DNA from 2 places in the Kitasatospora sp. NPDC088160 genome. Region 2 is predicted to be linked to the other one. Evidence: predicted binding sites of a transcription regulator. Region 2 holds the regulator's gene; the other holds the start of a gene.
The links. The regulator HspR, encoded in region 2, represses chaperone genes until heat shock. The targets are predictions, from matches to a motif close to TTGAGNNNNNNNNNCTCAA.
Positions count from the first base shown of each region.

Region 1 (8,078 bases), on a different contig from region 2:
CGGCAGCCGCGCGGCGACTCGGCGACCGCGATCCGACCGCCGTGCAGGTCCACCGCCCAGCGGGCGATGGCCAGGCCGAGGCCGGTGCCGCCGTCCGAGCCGGGCCCCTGGGCGGTCGCGGTGCCGCTGCGGCTGAACCGCTCGAACACCCGGCCGCGGTCGGCCGGCGGGATGCCCGGGCCCTCGTCCTCGACCTCCAGCAGCAGGCCGCCGGGCCCGCCGTCGGGCCGCGCGCGCACCGTCACGGTCCCGCCGGGCGGGGAGTGCTTGCAGGCGTTGTCGACCAGGTTGGCGACCACCTGGTGGAGCCGTTCCGGGTCCGCCACGCCGGTCAGGCCGGTCGGGCTGACCTCCAGCGCCAGCCGGACGTCGCCGCGCCGGGAGAACGCCCCGCCGGCCGTCGCGCCGTCCACGGTGACCCCGCGCAGCACGCCGTCCAGGAACTCGCGCACCTCGAAGGGGCGGGCGTCCAGGTCGACAACGCCGTCGTCGATCTTGGAGAGGTCCAGCAGGTGGGTGACCAGGCGGCCGAGCCGCTCGGTCTGCTCCAGGGCGGCCCCCAGGGTCGCCGGATTGGGCTGGACGACGCCGTCCACCACGTTCTCCAGCACGGCGCGCAGCGCGGCGATGGGCGTGCGCAGCTCGTGCGAGACGTTGGCGACCAGCTCGCGGCGGTGCCGGTCGGCGGCCCCCAGATCGGCGGCCATCTGGTTGAAGGTGGTCGCCAGTTCGCCGATCTCGTCGCGCGAGTTCACCTCGACCCGGCGGCTGTAGTCGCCGGAGGCCATCGCGCGGGCGGCGGCCGTCATCTCGCGCAGGGGGGCGGTCAGCCCGTGCGCGAGGAACTGCATGAAGAGCAGCGAGGCGATCATGGAGAAGACCATGATGATCCGGATCTGGGTCTCGGACCGGATCGCCACGACCACCATGCCGGTGGCCAGGAAGACGGAGACGATCACCAGCAGGGCGAGCTTGCCCTTGATCGAGCGGACCGGGTCGAGCGGCCGGATGTCGGCCCAGACCCGGCGGGCGGCGCGGGCGGCCAGCGTCTGCGACCGCGTGCCGCCGGTGTCCCCGTTGCGTTGCTGTGGAAAGGTCATTGGTCCCCTGTGATCCCCGCGTACGTCCCCCGCGTGGTGCGCGGCAGTTCGGGACACGGGCCCCCCGGAGGCCCGTCGCCCGAGGCTCGCCGCTAGGAGAGCGGGGCCTCCAGCGCGTACCCGACGCCGTGGACGGTACGGATCCAGCTCGCGCCGATCTTGCGGCGCAGCGCCTTGACGTGGCTGTCCACGGTGCGGGTGCCGGACGCGTCCGTCCAGTCCCAGACCTCGGCCAGCAGCTGCTCGCGGGTCAGCACGGCGCGCGGCTGCGCGGCCAGGCAGGCGAGCAGGTCGAACTCGGTGGGCGTCAGGTGGACGTCGCCCGAGGCGAGCCGGACCCGGCGCTGCACGTGGTCGATCTCCAGCTCGCCGAAGCGCAGCGAGCCGAGCGCGGGCGTGCGGGCCGCCTGCTGGGCGCGCTCGACGCGGCGCAGCAGCACGTTGACCCGGGCGGCCAGTTCGCGCATCGAGAACGGTTTGGTCATGTAGTCGTCGGCGCCCACGCCGAGGCCGACCAGCAGGTCCGTCTCGTCGTCGCGCGCGGTCAGCATCAGCACCGGCACCGGGCGCTGCGCCTGGATCCGGCGGCACACCTCAAGGCCGTCGAAGCCGGGCAGCATGATGTCGAGGACCACCAGGTCCGGCTGCCAGGTGTGGAAGCCGTCGACCGCGCCCGGCCCGTCGTGGGCCACGGCGACCTTGAAGCCCTCCGCGCCCAGCCGGGCCGCGATCGACTCCGCGATCGTCGGCTCGTCCTCCACCACCAGCACTCTGCGTTGGCTGCTCACCGTGCCGCCGCTGTGGTTGTTGTCCTGCTGAAGTTCTGTCACGGTCACGCCACCGCCCCCAGGGCTGCGGGCCGGCCACCTGTGGGGATGGCGGGACTCCGCTCGTAGTCTTGTTCCGTCGTGGACTGTGCCGGGTCCGCCGTCCCGTCGTGCGTGCGGGTCGGCGGGCGGATTGTCGCCCGCCCACTTCTCCCGCGCACTTCGCAGCGTACGGACAGCGGATGCCTCCCGGCAGGTGGACCGGACGTTTCCGGCCCGTGGGCCGGCTGTCGGGCCGCCCTCGGAGCCCACTGCACGAGTGGGCACGGGCCGATACCTTACCCGGCGATTTTTCTCTGCGTAACGGTACGTATGCAGTCGAGTTGACGCCAAGTCGCCGGTCAGAGCCCCTGTCGGCGCGCTCGCCGAAAGAAGGTCTGGACCAATATCAGGAATCCGGTCGACCGGTTTCCTGACGGTCTTCACCGGCTTTTCTCAGATGCCTCTCAGAACCTCGACGTAACGTGGCCACGACAACGCCCCCGCAGGGCGGGATCCGCGGCGCGCGCCGGTACGTTGGGCACCTGGGTGAGGGGCCGGTGGCTGCCGGCGTGGAGCGGAGGGCGGCATGGCTGGACTGCGGCGAGGTGCCGGACGGGTCGGGGCGCCGCCCGCCGGCCCGCCGTACGGGATGCTCCGGCACGGTCTGCGCACCGGCGTCGTCGAGTGGCTGCTGGCGCGGGTGCCGACACCCCGGCGAAACCCCTTCACCCTCGGCTATCTCGCCGTGGTGGGCGCCACCACGACCTTTGCCAAACTCGCCGATCCGGAACTCGTGCAGCGGCTGCAGGAGGCCTCCAGTTCCGACGGCCACAACCTCCTGCAGCACCCCCTGCGCGCGCTGGTGCTCAGCGGCTTCTGGGTGGCCGGCGAGGTGTGGATGCCGTACCTGTGGGGATTCGCCGTCACCCTCGCGCCGCTGGAGCGCCGGATCGGCCCCGCCCGGGCGGCGGCGGTCTTCGCGATCGGGCACGTCACGGCCACGCTGCTGTCCCAGGGCGTGGTGATCACCGCGGTGGAGACCGGGCGGATGGAGGCCGGGGCACTGGACTACCTGGACATCGGCGTCAGCTACGGCGTGCTCACCTGTCTGGGCGCGGTGGCCGGGCTGCTGCCGTGGCGCGGGCGGCTGGTCGCGCTCGGCGGCGCCGGGCTGCTGATCGCCGAGCAGATCCTCACCGAGCGGGACCTGGTCACCGCCGTGGGGCACCCGGCCGCGGTGCTCACCGGGGTGGCGCTGTGGCGCTGGCTGCGCCGGGCCCAGGCCCGCCGGCCGCGGCCGAAGCCGCGGACGCGCCGGGTCGAGGCGCCGGCCGCGGGCTCCTCGCCCGCGCCGGGCGGCGCTCCGGTCCTGGACGTGCGCTGACCCTTCCGGGTGTCGCCCCCGGGCGCTTTTGACGGCACTTCCCTCGCCCTCCCCCTGCTCGCTCCACACCCGCTCCTGTTCGCTCACGGCGAACGCCGCCCCGGGAACATCCGGCGCGCGCCAGGCCTTAGTCAGGTCGACTCAACTTCACTGACTGGGGAGAGATCATGGCATCGACGTCCACACCGCTCACCCTGCCCGTGCTGCCGCTCGACGACGAGGTCGTCCTGCCGGGCATGGTCGTCCCGCTGGACCTCAAGGACACCGAGGTGCGCGCCGCGGTCGAGGCCGCCCGCGCGGCGGCCACCGGCACCGGCAAGCCGCAGGTCCTGCTGGTCCCGCGGGTGGACGGCTCGTACGCGGCGGTCGGCACCCTGGCCACCGTCGAACAGGTCGGCCGACTGGCCGACGGGGAGCCGGCCGCGCTGGTGCGCGCCGTGCGCCGGGTCCGCATCGGGGCCGGCACCACCGGCCCCGGCGCCGCCCTCTGGGTGGAGACCACGCCCTTCCGGGAGTCCTCGGTGGACACCCCGGTGGCCGGCCGGGCCGCCGAGCTGGTCAAGGAGTACAAGGCGCTGTCCACCCAGTGGCTGCGCAGGCGCGGCGCCTGGCAGATCGTCGACCGGGTGGCCCAGATCGAGGGCGTCGGCGAGCTCGCCGACAACATCGGCTACGCGCCCTTCGCCACCGCCGAGCAGAAGCTCAAGGTGCTGCTGGAGGCCGACCAGGTCGCCCGCCTGGAGTACGCGCTGACCCTGCTGCGCGACCACCTCGCCGAGGAGGAGGTCAACGACACCATCCGCAAGGACGTCGAGGAGGGCGTGGCCAAGCAGCAGAAGGAGTTCCTGCTCCGCCGCCAGCTGGAGGCCGTCCGCAAGGAACTGGCCGAGCTCAACGGCGACCCGGCCGACGAGGAGGGCGACTACCGCGCCCGGGTCGAGGCCGCCGACCTGCCCGAGAAGGTCCGCGACGCGGCCCTCAAGGAGGTCGACAAGCTGGAGCGGGCCTCCGAGCAGTCTCCCGAGGGCCCCTGGATCCGCACCTGGCTGGACACCGTCCTGGAGCTGCCCTGGAACGAGCGCACCGAGGACGCGTACGACATCGCCGGCGCCCGCGCCGTGCTGGACGCCGACCACGCCGGCCTGGCCGACGTGAAGGACCGCATCGTCGAGTACCTCGCGGTGCGCAAGCGCCGGGCCGACCAGGGGCTCGGGCTGGTCGGCGGCCGGCGCGGAGGGGCGGTGCTGGCGCTGGTCGGCCCGCCCGGCGTCGGCAAGACCTCGCTCGGCGAGTCGGTGGCCCGCGCCATGGGCCGCACCTTCGTCCGGGTCGCGCTCGGCGGCGTCCGGGACGAGGCCGAGATCCGCGGCCACCGGCGCACCTACGTCGGCGCGCAGCCCGGCCGGCTCGTGCGGGCGATCAAGGAGGCCGGCTCGATGAACCCGGTCGTCCTGCTCGACGAGATCGACAAGGTCGGCTCCGACTACCGGGGCGACCCGGCCGCCGCCCTGCTGGAGGTGCTGGACCCGGCGCAGAACCACACCTTCCGGGACCACTACCTGGAGGTCGAGCTCGACCTCTCGGACGTCGTCTTCCTCGCCACCGCCAACGTGCTGGAGGCCATCCCCGAGCCGCTGCTCGACCGGATGGAGCTCGTCCGCCTCGACGGCTACACCGAGGACGAGAAGGTCGTCATCGCCCGCGACCACCTGCTCCCGCGCCAGCGCGAGAAGGCCGGACTGGGCGGCGACCAGGTCAGCGTCGACGAGGCGGCGCTGCGCCGACTGGCCGGGGAGTACACCCGGGAGGCCGGCGTGCGGAACCTGGAGCGCTCGATCGCCCGGGTGCTGCGCAGGATCGCCGCCCAGGCCGAACTCGGCGAGCGCGAACTGCCCGCCGCGATCGGCCCGGACGAGCTGCGCGCCCTGATCGGCCGGCCCCACCACGTGCCGGAGGCCGCCCAGGCGCCGGCCGAGCGGCGCACCGCCGTCCCCGGCGTGGCCACCGGCCTCGCCGTGACCGGCGCCGGCGGCGACGTCCTCTACATCGAGGCCTCGCTCGCCGACGCCGAGACCGGCGGCACCGGACTCACCCTCACCGGGCAACTGGGCGACGTGATGAAGGAGTCCGCGCACATCGCGCTCTCCTACCTGCGCTCGCGCGGCGCCGAACTGGAGCTGCCGGTCACCTCGCTGCGCGACCGCGGCGTGCACCTGCACGTCCCCGCCGGGGCCGTCCCCAAGGACGGGCCGAGCGCCGGCATCACCATGACCACGGCGCTCGCCTCGCTGCTGTCCGGCCGCAAGGTGCGCACCGACCTGGCGATGACCGGCGAGGTGTCGCTGACCGGGCGGGTGCTGCCGATCGGCGGGGTGAAGCAGAAGCTGCTCGCCGCCGACCGGGCCGGCGTCACCACGGTGATCATCCCCAAGCGCAACGAGGCCGACCTGGACGACGTCCCGGCCGAGGTGCTGGAGCGGCTCACCGTCCACCCGGTGGCGGACGTGCGGGAGGTGCTGGAGCTGGCCCTGGAACCGGCCAAGGTCCTGGCCGCGGCGGCCTGACCCGGCCGCGCCGGGTCGACGGGCGGACCGACGGGAGGATCGACGGGAGGATCGACGGGAGGACGGCGTCTGCGCGTGCCACACTGCGGAGATGCCGTCCCCCACGCAGCGCGCCCTGGCCCGGGTGCCGGCCCGGCTGCGTCCGTTCCTGGTGCGGCACCGCAGGCTGGTGAAGTTCCTGCTGGTCGGCGGCGCCTGCTTCACCCTCACCCTGGTGATCGACTTCGAGCTGAAGTTCACCGTGCTGGAGCGCAAGCCGGTGGTCGCGCTGACGATCGCGACCGTGATCTCGACCGTCGTCTCCTACGTGCTCAACCGTCGCTGGGCCTTCCGGACGGCCGGGCACCCGCGCGAGGCACTGCTGTTCTTCCTGGTCAGCGCCATGGCGATCGCCGTCAACGACCTGCCGCTGGCACTCTCCCGCTACGCCCTGGACCTGCGCGAGCCGTACGTCGGCCCGTTCGCCCAGGAGACCGCGGACTTCCTCAGCGGGATGGTCGTCGGCACCTTCGCCGCGATGCTGTTCCGCTTCTGGGCGATGCAGCGGTGGGTCTTCACCCGGCCCGCCGAACGGGCGCACCCTAGGTACGAACCCGGTTACGCTGCACCCGAGATGCCACGGGATGCGCCATAAGGCCGTGAGGTGAGGGTTATGCGCGGGGAACCGGACGCGGTTCGGAGCGGGCCCGCCAGCCAGCAGGGGATGCGCCGGGCCAACCTGGCCCTGGTGCTCGGGGTGATCGCGCGCGCCCCGCGATCCCGGGCCGAGGTGGCCGCCGAGACCGGCCTGACCAGGGCCGCCGTCTCCTCGCTCGCCGAGCAGCTGATCGCCGGCGGCCTGGTCGTCGAGGAGGGCCCGGCCGCGCCCAGCGGCAAGGTCGGCCGCCCCGGCACCGCGCTCGGGCTCAACCCGCTCGGGCCCGGCGGCCTCGGCGCCGAGATCGGCGTGGAGCACCTCGGCGCCTGCGTGGTCGACCTGAGCGGCGAGGTCCGGACCTGGCGCCGCCGCGAGGTCCGCAACCGGGGCCGCCGGCCCGCCGCGGTCATGGCCGACCTCGCCGAACTGCTGCACGCGGCCGTCGCCGAGTCGGGCCTGCGCCCGGCCGGGCTGACCCTGGCCGTCCCCGGGCTGGTCGGCACCTCCGGCGGGGTGCTCCAGCGGGCCGCCAACCTGGGCTGGCGGGACGTCCCGCTGGCGGCCGAACTGCGCCCCGCGCTGCGCGCGGCCGGCGCGGCCGAACTGGCCGAGCTGCCGGTCGAGGCGGACAACGAGGCCAACCTGGGCGGGCTGGCCGAACGGTGGCTGGGCGGCGGCCCGGAGGACTTCCTGTACGTCTCGGCCGAGGCCGGCGTCGGCGCGGCGATCGTGGTCGGCGGGCGGCTGCTGCGCGGGGCGCGCGGCTACGCGGGCGAGTTCGGCCACGTACCGGTCCACCCGGACGGCCACCGCTGCGCCTGCGGCGCGCACGGCTGCCTGGAGCAGTACGCGGGGGAGGCGGCCGTGCTGCGGGCGGCCGGGCCGGCGGGCGCGCGGGGCGACTGGGTGACGCTGCTCGCCGGGCGGGCCGGGGCCGGGGACGAGGCGGCCCTCGCGGTGCTGGCCGGGGCCGGTTCGGCGCTGGGCATCGCGGCCGCCGGGGCGGTCAACCTGCTGGACCCGGCCGAGGTGGTGCTGGGCGGCGGCTACGCCCGGCTGGCGTCCTGGCTGCTGCCGGCGATGCGGGCCGAGCTGGCCGCCCGGGTGACGGTGCGGCCCTGGTCGGACGAGCGGCTGACGGTGTCCCGGCTGGGCCGGCGCGGGCCGCTGCTGGGCGCCGCGGTGGGCGTGGTGCGGGCGGTCGTCGCGGACCCGGGCCGGTTCGCCGGCGGCTGACTCCCGGCCCGGGACGCACCGGAGCCCCCGGCCGGGCGGCAGGGGGCTCCGGGTGAGGAACGCGGGGGATCAGGCCTCGGAGGACGCCTCGGCGGCGACGATCTCGCGGCCGCCGGAGCGCGGGCCGCGCAGCACGGCCAGGTAGGCGACGCCGATGCCGATCAGCGCCCAGACCACCAGGACCACGATCGGCATGCCCAGGTTGGTGGAGCCGAAGTAGGCGATCGACTTGGTGGCACTGGTCCCGGCGCCGTTCGGGATCAGCGAGCCGATGGCCCGCCAGAACGGCGGCATCATCGGTGCCGGGTAGACGCCGCCGGCGCTCGGGTTGCCCAGCACCACGAAGAT
Region 1 is NZ_JBIUSS010000023.1:90,720-98,797, reverse strand. It holds gene ACIOGZ_RS31485 (cell wall metabolism sensor histidine kinase WalK) at 1-1,100, opposite strand, end outside; gene ACIOGZ_RS31480 (response regulator transcription factor) at 1,193-1,930, opposite strand; gene ACIOGZ_RS31475 (rhomboid-like protein) at 2,496-3,293, shown strand; gene lon (endopeptidase La) at 3,461-5,857, shown strand; gene ACIOGZ_RS31465 (GtrA family protein) at 5,949-6,491, shown strand; gene ACIOGZ_RS31460 (ROK family transcriptional regulator) at 6,510-7,730, shown strand; gene ACIOGZ_RS31455 (ABC transporter permease) at 7,800-8,078, opposite strand, start outside.
Region 1: lon (endopeptidase La) is a predicted target of HspR. The motif match lies at 3,420-3,438, and genes of this name have one in related genera.

Region 2 (8,078 bases):
CGAACTCGGCGTCGAAGAGCTGGCCGAAGGCGTTGACGATGGTCAGCACCAGGCTGAAGAAGCCGACCGCGACGAACCAGTGGGCGATGCCCACGATCCCCCAGCGGTTCATCCGGGTGTGTCCGACGAACTCGACCGCGACGGTCTTCACCCGCTGGGCGGGCTGACCGAAGCGGGTGGGGTCCGGCTGGCCGGTCCGTACCACTTTGTAGATGTACAGCGCCGCACGGGCGGCGAGCGCGGTGCCGATCACGAACGTGACCAGCGAGATGACGATCGCTGCTAGCTGCATCGGCTCTCCGTCTCCTGCGGCTTGCTGTTGAGCGGTCTTTGAACGGTCTTGCGTGGAAGGGATTGTACTCGCCGGTAACTTTCCGGGCCGACGGCCCGGACATTACCGCCCACCACCAGTCCTCCAGAAGGTTCCCAAGCTATGGCGGCAGTCACGTGGCGCCACACGCGCCGCGGCCGGCGACCACGGCCACGACCAAGGCCACGGGAAGTCGCCGCGGCCGCGGGAAGGAGACCGCTCAGCAAAGTTGAGCGGCGGCGACTCATCCCTGTTGACGACACCCATCCGGTCATGCATCCTTGAGCCTGTAAAGCTCAACTCTTCCGTGGAGGTATTTACGATGGCACGCGCGGTCGGCATCGACCTCGGTACGACGAACTCGGTCGTCAGCGTTCTGGAGGGTGGCGAGCCCACCGTCATCACGAACGCCGAGGGCGCGCGGACCACGCCGTCCGTCGTCGCTTTCGCGAAGAACGGCGAGGTCCTGGTCGGCGAGGTGGCCAAGCGTCAGGCGGTCACCAACGTCGATCGCACCATTCGCTCGGTCAAGCGCCACATGGGCACCGGGTGGAAGATCAACCTGGACGGCAAGGACTTCAACCCGCAGCAGATCAGCGCCTTCGTGCTGCAGAAGCTGAAGCGGGACGCCGAGGCCTACCTGGGTGAGACCGTCACCGACGCCGTCATCACCGTTCCGGCGTACTTCTCCGACTCCGAGCGCCAGGCCACCAAGGAGGCCGGTGAGATCGCGGGCCTCAACGTCCTGCGCATCGTCAACGAGCCGACCGCGGCCGCCCTGGCCTACGGCCTCGACAAAGACGACCAGACCATCCTGGTCTTCGACCTCGGCGGCGGCACCTTCGACGTCTCCCTGCTGGAGATCGGCGACGGGGTCGTCGAGGTGAAGGCCACCAACGGTGACAACCACCTCGGTGGTGACGACTGGGACCAGAAGGTCGTCGACCACCTGGTCAAGGTCTTCCAGGCCGGCCACGGCGTCGACCTGTCCAAGGACAAGATGGCCCTGCAGCGTCTGCGCGAGGCCGCCGAGAAGGCCAAGATCGAGCTGTCCTCGTCCTCCGAGACCTCGATCAACCTGCCCTACATCACGGCCTCCGCCGAGGGCCCGCTGCACCTGGACGAGAAGCTCACCCGCGCCCAGTTCCAGCAGCTCACCTCCGACCTGCTGGAGCGCTGCAAGGTCCCGTTCCACAACGTGATCAAGGACGCCGGCATCTCGCTCTCCGAGATCGACCACGTCGTCCTGGTCGGCGGCTCGACCCGCATGCCCGCCGTCGCCGAGCTCGTCCGCGAGCTGACCGGCGGCAAGGACGCCAACAAGGGCGTCAACCCGGACGAGGTCGTCGCCATCGGCGCCGCGCTCCAGGCCGGTGTCCTCAAGGGCGAGGTCAAGGACGTCCTGCTGCTCGACGTCACCCCGCTGTCCCTCGGCATCGAGACCAAGGGCGGCATCATGACCAAGCTGATCGAGCGCAACACCACGATCCCGACCAAGCGCTCCGAGATCTTCACCACGGCCGAGGACAACCAGCCGTCCGTGCAGATCCAGGTCTACCAGGGCGAGCGCGAGATCGCGGCGTACAACAAGAAGCTGGGCATGTTCGAGCTGACCGGCCTGCCGCCGGCGCCGCGCGGCCTGCCGCAGATCGAGGTCACCTTCGACATCGATGCCAACGGCATCATGCACGTCGGCGCGAAGGACCTCGGCACCGGCAAGGAGCAGAAGATGACCGTCACCGGCGGCTCCGCGCTGCCGAAGGACGACATCGAGCGCATGATGCGCGAGGCCGAGCAGTACGCGGAGGAGGACCACAAGCGCCGCGAGTCCGTCGAGACCCGCAACTCCGCCGAGCAGCTCGTCTACTCGACCGAGAAGTTCATCGCCGACAACACCGACAAGCTCCCCGCCGACGTCAAGGCCGAGGTCGAGACCGCCATCGGCGAGCTCAAGGAGGCCCTGAAGGGCGAGGACATCGCGAAGATCCGCGAAGCCTCGGAGAAGGTCTCCACCACCGCGCAGAAGCTCGGCCAGGCGCTGTACGCCAACGCCGACGCCGCCGCCCCGGCCGGCGAGTCCACCCAGGCCAAGGACGACGACGTCGTCGACGCCGAGATCGTGGACGACGAGAAGCCCAAGGGCGGTGCGGCATGACGGACAAGCCGCAGGGCGGCAAGCCCGGCGACGACTCCGCCGCCGACGAGGCTGTGATCAAGGCCGCCGAGGAGGCCGCCGCAGCCGGCGCCGCCGACTCCGGCTCCGGTGCGGGCTCCGACGAACTCGCCACTGCCAAGCGGGAGTCGGCCGAGCGCACCGCCGACCTGCAGCGCCTGCAGGCCGAGTACCAGAACTACCGCAAGCGGGTCGAGCGCGACCGGCTGACGGTCCGCGAGATCGCGGTCTCCAACATCCTGGAGTCCCTGATCCCGGTGCTCGACGACATCGGCCGCGCCCGCGAGCACGGCGAGGTCACCGGCGGCTTCAAGTCCGTCGCCGAGTCCCTGGAGACGGTCGTCGCCAAGCTGGGCCTCCAGCAGTTCGGCAAGGAGGGCGAGCCCTTCGACCCGACCATGCACGAGGCGCTGATGCACAGCTACTCCTCGGACGTCACCGAGGACACCTGCGTGCAGATCCTCCAGCCCGGCTACCGCATCGGCGAGCGGATCATCCGCCCCGCCATGGTCGCCGTCGCGGAGCCCCAGCCGGGCACCCAGACCACGGCCGCGCCCGACGGCGAGGCGAAGTCCGGGGACGCGGACAAGTCCGACGGTGGTTCGGACAGCTGACAACCTGTGACAGCTGACAACCAGTGCGCTGCGGAGTCGTACGCCGGCCAGTACGGCGGCCGGCTCCGCAGCGCGCTGTCAACAGCGCCCGGTGAAGCGGCTGTTGACAGCGCAGCGACGATGGACATCGGGAGGTGGCGGCAGCTATGAGCAAGCGCAGCGAGCGAATCGTTGAAAAACGAATCGTTGAAAGGCGCGTGTTGCGCGGAGCGGCTGCCGAGCGGAGCGAGGTGGACGCATGAGTGGCAAGGACTACGTGGAGAAGGACTACTACAAGGTCCTCGGCGTGCCCAAGGACGCCACCGCCGCCGAGATCAAGAAGACCTACCGCAAGCTCGCGCGCGAGTTCCACCCGGACGCCAACAAGGGTGACGTCAAGGCCGAGGAACGCTTCAAGGACATCTCCGAGGCCTACGACGTCCTGTCCGACGAGAAGCGCCGCAAGGAGTACGACGAGGCCCGCAGCCTCTTCGCCAACGGCGGCTTCCGGGCCGGCGGACCCGGCCAGGGCAACGGCAGCTACAACTTCGACTTCGGCGACCTCTTCAGCGGCAGCCAGAACACCGGCAGCGGCGGGCTCGGCGACGTCTTCGGCGGGCTCTTCAACCGCGGCGGCGGCCGGCAGGCCCAGCCCCGGCGCGGCGCCGACGTCGAGACCGAGGTGACCCTCGCCTTCGACGAGGCTGTCGACGGTGCGACCGTCCCGCTGCGGATGACCAGCCAGGCCCCCTGCCGCAGCTGCAACGGCACCGGCGCCAAGTCCGGCACCACCCCGCGGGTCTGCCCGACCTGCGTCGGCGCCGGCACCGTCAGCCGCGGCCAGGGCGCGTTCGCGCTCTCCGAGCCGTGCAAGGACTGCCGCGGGCGCGGCATGATCGTCGACGACCCGTGCGTCGACTGCCACGGCAGCGGCCGGGCCAGCTCCGCCCACACCATGCAGGTCCGCATCCCGGCCGGCGTCCAGGACGCCCAGCGCATCCGGCTCAAGGGCAAGGGCGCCCAGGGCGAACGCGGCGGACAGCCCGGCGACCTCTACGTCACCGTGCACGTCGGCCCGCACCCCGTCTTCGGGCGCAAGGGGGACAACCTCACCGTCACCGTCCCCGTCACCTTCCCCGAGGCCACCCTCGGCGCCACCATCGAGGTGCCCACGCTGAACGGGCCCGCCGTGAAGCTGAAGCTGCCCCCCGGCAGCGCCAACGGCCTCACCATGCGCGCCCGCGGCAAGGGTGCCACCCGCAAGGACGGCACCCGCGGCGACCTCCTCGTCACCGTCGAGGTCGTGGTGCCGCGGCACGTCACCGGGGACGCGCTGAACGCCCTGGAGCAGTACCGCGAGGCCACCGCCTCCGACGACCCACGAGCCGCCCTGTTCCGGGCGGCGAAGGGAGCGTGACGACCAGATGATCCCCGACAGCCCCATCGGCCCCGGCATCGGTGAAGGCCTGCCCGGCATCGGCTCCGGCCTGCCCGGCGACGGCCGCCGCACCCGGCGGCCCACCGCCCCGCCGCAGTACGTCCTCACCGAGGACACCCCGGTGTACGTCATCTCCGTCGCCGCCGAGCTCTCCGGCCTGCACCCGCAGACCCTCCGCCAGTACGACCGCCTCGGTCTGGTCAGCCCCGACCGCACCGCCGGCCGGGGCCGCCGCTACTCCGCGCGCGACATCCAGCAGCTGCGCGAGGTCCAGCGGCTCTCCCAGGACGAGGGCATCAACCTGGCCGGCATCAAGCGGATCATCGAGCTGGAGAACCAGGTCACCGCGCTCCAGTCCCGCATCGGCGAACTGGTCGACTCCCTCGAAGGCGCCACCAGCGCCCTCCAGCAGCGCGAGGCCGCCGTCCACGCCTCCTACCGCCGCGACCTCGTCCCCTACCAGCCCCCCACCCAGTCCAGCGCCCTGGTCGTCTGGCGCCCCAAACGCTGAGACTTGGCTGAACACCTCCGGCCGCCGGCTCCCCTCCACCCGGGGGGTGCCGGCGGCTTGATCGTGGTGAGAGAGTGCTGTCGAACAAATCTGGCCGCCCTCACCGATGCCACCCGATCTGGCATGCTGCACTGCGATTCCGGTATTGGTGCCCGGCAGGTAGTGCAGACACGGCCACGGCAAGGAGCCCGCAGATGAGTGGACGAGAACAGCCCAGTACCGCCGCGATTGGGCCCTCCGTCCTCTCGAAAGAAGCGCGGGAGTTGTATCTGGCGGTCATCCGCGAGAACGGACGGCTTCCGAAGGACTCCGACCTCGCCAGGGCGGGCGGAGCCCAGGAGGAGTTGGTGGCCATAGGCCTTCTGGTCGCCGACACCGACGAGCCCGGTGTCCTCGTCGCGGTCGACCCCCAGCAGCTGTCCGAGAGCCTCTCCGTGACCTGGCAGCGCCAGGCGCTCGACCTGCTCACCCGCGCGTCGGCCCTCGCCACCGATCTCCACGACCTGACGGCCGCCTACCACTCACCGGAGCAGGCCGGCGGCGCGATCGAGTACGTGCGGGGGAAGGTGCTGATCAACCAGCGGGTGCAGCAGATCGTCGCCAGCGCCTCGGAGGAGATCCTCGCCGCCCAACCCGGCGGGCCGCGCCCGTCGGAGGCGCTCACCGGCATCCTCACCCGCGACCTCGAAGCCCTCCGCCTGGGCATCACGCTCAGGACGATCTACCACCCGAGCACCCGGTACCACGCTCCCACCAGGGAATACGTGGCCACGATAACCAAGGCCGGCGGGCGGTTCCGGACGCTGGAGGAGCCCTACACGCGATTGATCGTCATCGATCGCCGAATCGCGGTCATCCCCATCGCCGAGGACCTCAATCTGGCTGCCTTCGTGCACGATCGGGCCGTCATCAGCTACCTGATCAGCGAGATCTTCGAGCGGAACTGGAGCCGGGCGCTGGACTTCGACGGCGCGCGCGCCGTTCCGCAGCAGGTGGTCTCCGGGATGCGGCAGACGATCATCGACCTCATGCTCGAAGGCGTGAACCACCGGGTGATCGCCCGCAGACTCGGCATCAGTGAAAGGACGCTCGCGCGGCACCTGGCCGAGATGCGCGACGAGCACAATGTCGAGTCGCTCTTCCAACTCGGGTACGCATTGGCCAGGAACAGCGTTCCGACCGACTCCGACAGCTATCACTGACCAAGCGTCGCGGCGGTCTCAGTTCCAGATCGTGTCATTGGCCAGCGCCATGGTCTTCGGCGCTGCCGCATCGTGGGAAACCCCGATGTTCCAGATCGTGTCGTCGGCCGGACTCGAACCGCTGCTGATGAAAAGCGCCAGACCCACAACGACTGGAACCAGGACAAACCGCACCACCCGGCGTATCCGAGACATGGTGCCCCCTCTCTTTGTTTAAGACTTGACGCGGGTACCCAGCCATTGTTTCGAACAACCTGCCACATAATGCCGCAAGCCCATGCCGGAAGCCAGGGGGCCTGCTACCCCAGTGCGTCATCTCTCTGCCAGGCATCGAGATGACACCACGGCTCTGTGGACGGTGGCGACGGTCGACAGAGACGATCAGTGCACTCCCCAACCCCTCTCGCGGGAGGGGGAAGACGGGGACACCACAAACAACATGTCCATGACTAGTTCGTTTCGACCACAACGAATGCACAGCAGCATTCCGATAGTCACCACCCAACGGGGCGATCGGCCTGGTTGGCACCTATCCCCGGAGTCGACAATGAGTGAGCCCTACCTGCGAGAGCACGCCGGACAGACCCCCGAGGGCCGGCGTGCGCGTGTGTTCCTGGCCGCGCCGCTGATGCGGCTGACCGGGCCCGCGGACAGTGTGGTGACGCTCGCCAGCCGGACGCGGCTGACGACGCTCCGTACCACCCTGCTCCGCAGCGGTGCCGCCGTGTACAGCGCGCACCACAGTGATGCCTGGACCGTCGCCGGGCAGGCGCCGGAGCCCCGGGTGCCGTCCGACTTCCGGGCCCTGCAGTCCGCGGACCTCGTGTTCGCCTACGTCGGGGCGCCGCTGTCGGCCGGGGTGAGCCTGGAGCTGGGGTGGGCGTCGGCGCTGCGGAAGCCGATCGTCCTCCTCGTCGACGAGGCCATCACGCACAACCCGCTGATCGCCACCATCGAGCAGGTCGCCCCCGTCCTGCCGCTGGTCTTCGACGACACCTGGTCGCAGGAGGCCCTCAACCACACCGTGGAGACCGCGCTCGACTGGGCCGGCATGGCGCTGTCCCTGCGCGAGGGCTTCTGGACCGCCCCCGGTGAGCAGTTCAACGTCCCCCGGCAGCAGCCCCCCGTCGTCGGCCGGGCCGGCTACTGGCCGACCAGCGCCGCCACCGGCTGAACAGCGCTCACCCATCGGGCTCCCCCGTCCGGGCGCCCCGCAGCTGCCAGCCCAGCTGGAACAGCGTCTCCGCGTCGTGCAGTTCGCGCAGCCGGGCGATGTGGCCGGCCACCGTCCGCTCGCTGAGGCCGAGGCGGCCGGCGATGGCGCGCTGGGTGAGGCCCTGAGCGAGGAGCCGGCCGACCTGCTCGTGGGCCGTCGACTCGGGAGCGGACGCCTGGTCGGCGCTCCAGAGGAGGCGGCCCGAGCGGGCCCAGTCCCGTTCGAACACGGCCAGGAAGTGGTCGACGGTCGCCGGATCCTCGATGAAGGTCGCGCTCCGGAGGTCGTCGGCGGACTGGAGCACGGCGATCCGGCGGTCGAAGATGTGCAGGTGGCGGAACGGCTCGGCCAGGACCCGGAAGCGGGCGCCCAGTTCGGTGCCGCGGGCGGTGTGGTCGGCGGTCGCCTGGTCCCGGACGGCGCCGGGTGCGTAGATCACCCGGATCCGGCCGCCCCGGCCGCAGAACCGGCCGATCCGTTCCAGGGCCTCCTCCAGCTGGTGGGCGTGGCGGGGCCGGCCGGGCTGGGCGACGAGGATCTCCTGGCGACAGGCCGCCTCCACCTCGGTGAACCGCCGGATGACCGCGCCGAGGCCCTGGACGTGATGCACCGTACCGGCGCGGTCGGTCGGGCGC
Region 2 is NZ_JBIUSS010000005.1:354,000-362,077, reverse strand. It holds gene ACIOGZ_RS10410 ((Fe-S)-binding protein) at 1-292, opposite strand, end outside; gene dnaK (molecular chaperone DnaK) at 633-2,465, shown strand; gene grpE (nucleotide exchange factor GrpE) at 2,462-3,097, shown strand; gene dnaJ (molecular chaperone DnaJ) at 3,336-4,493, shown strand; gene ACIOGZ_RS10390 (heat shock protein transcriptional repressor HspR) at 4,501-5,025, shown strand; gene ACIOGZ_RS10385 (helix-turn-helix domain-containing protein) at 5,220-6,227, shown strand; gene ACIOGZ_RS10380 (hypothetical protein) at 6,246-6,422, opposite strand; gene ACIOGZ_RS10375 (hypothetical protein) at 6,775-7,401, shown strand; gene ACIOGZ_RS10370 (LuxR C-terminal-related transcriptional regulator) at 7,409-8,078, opposite strand, start outside.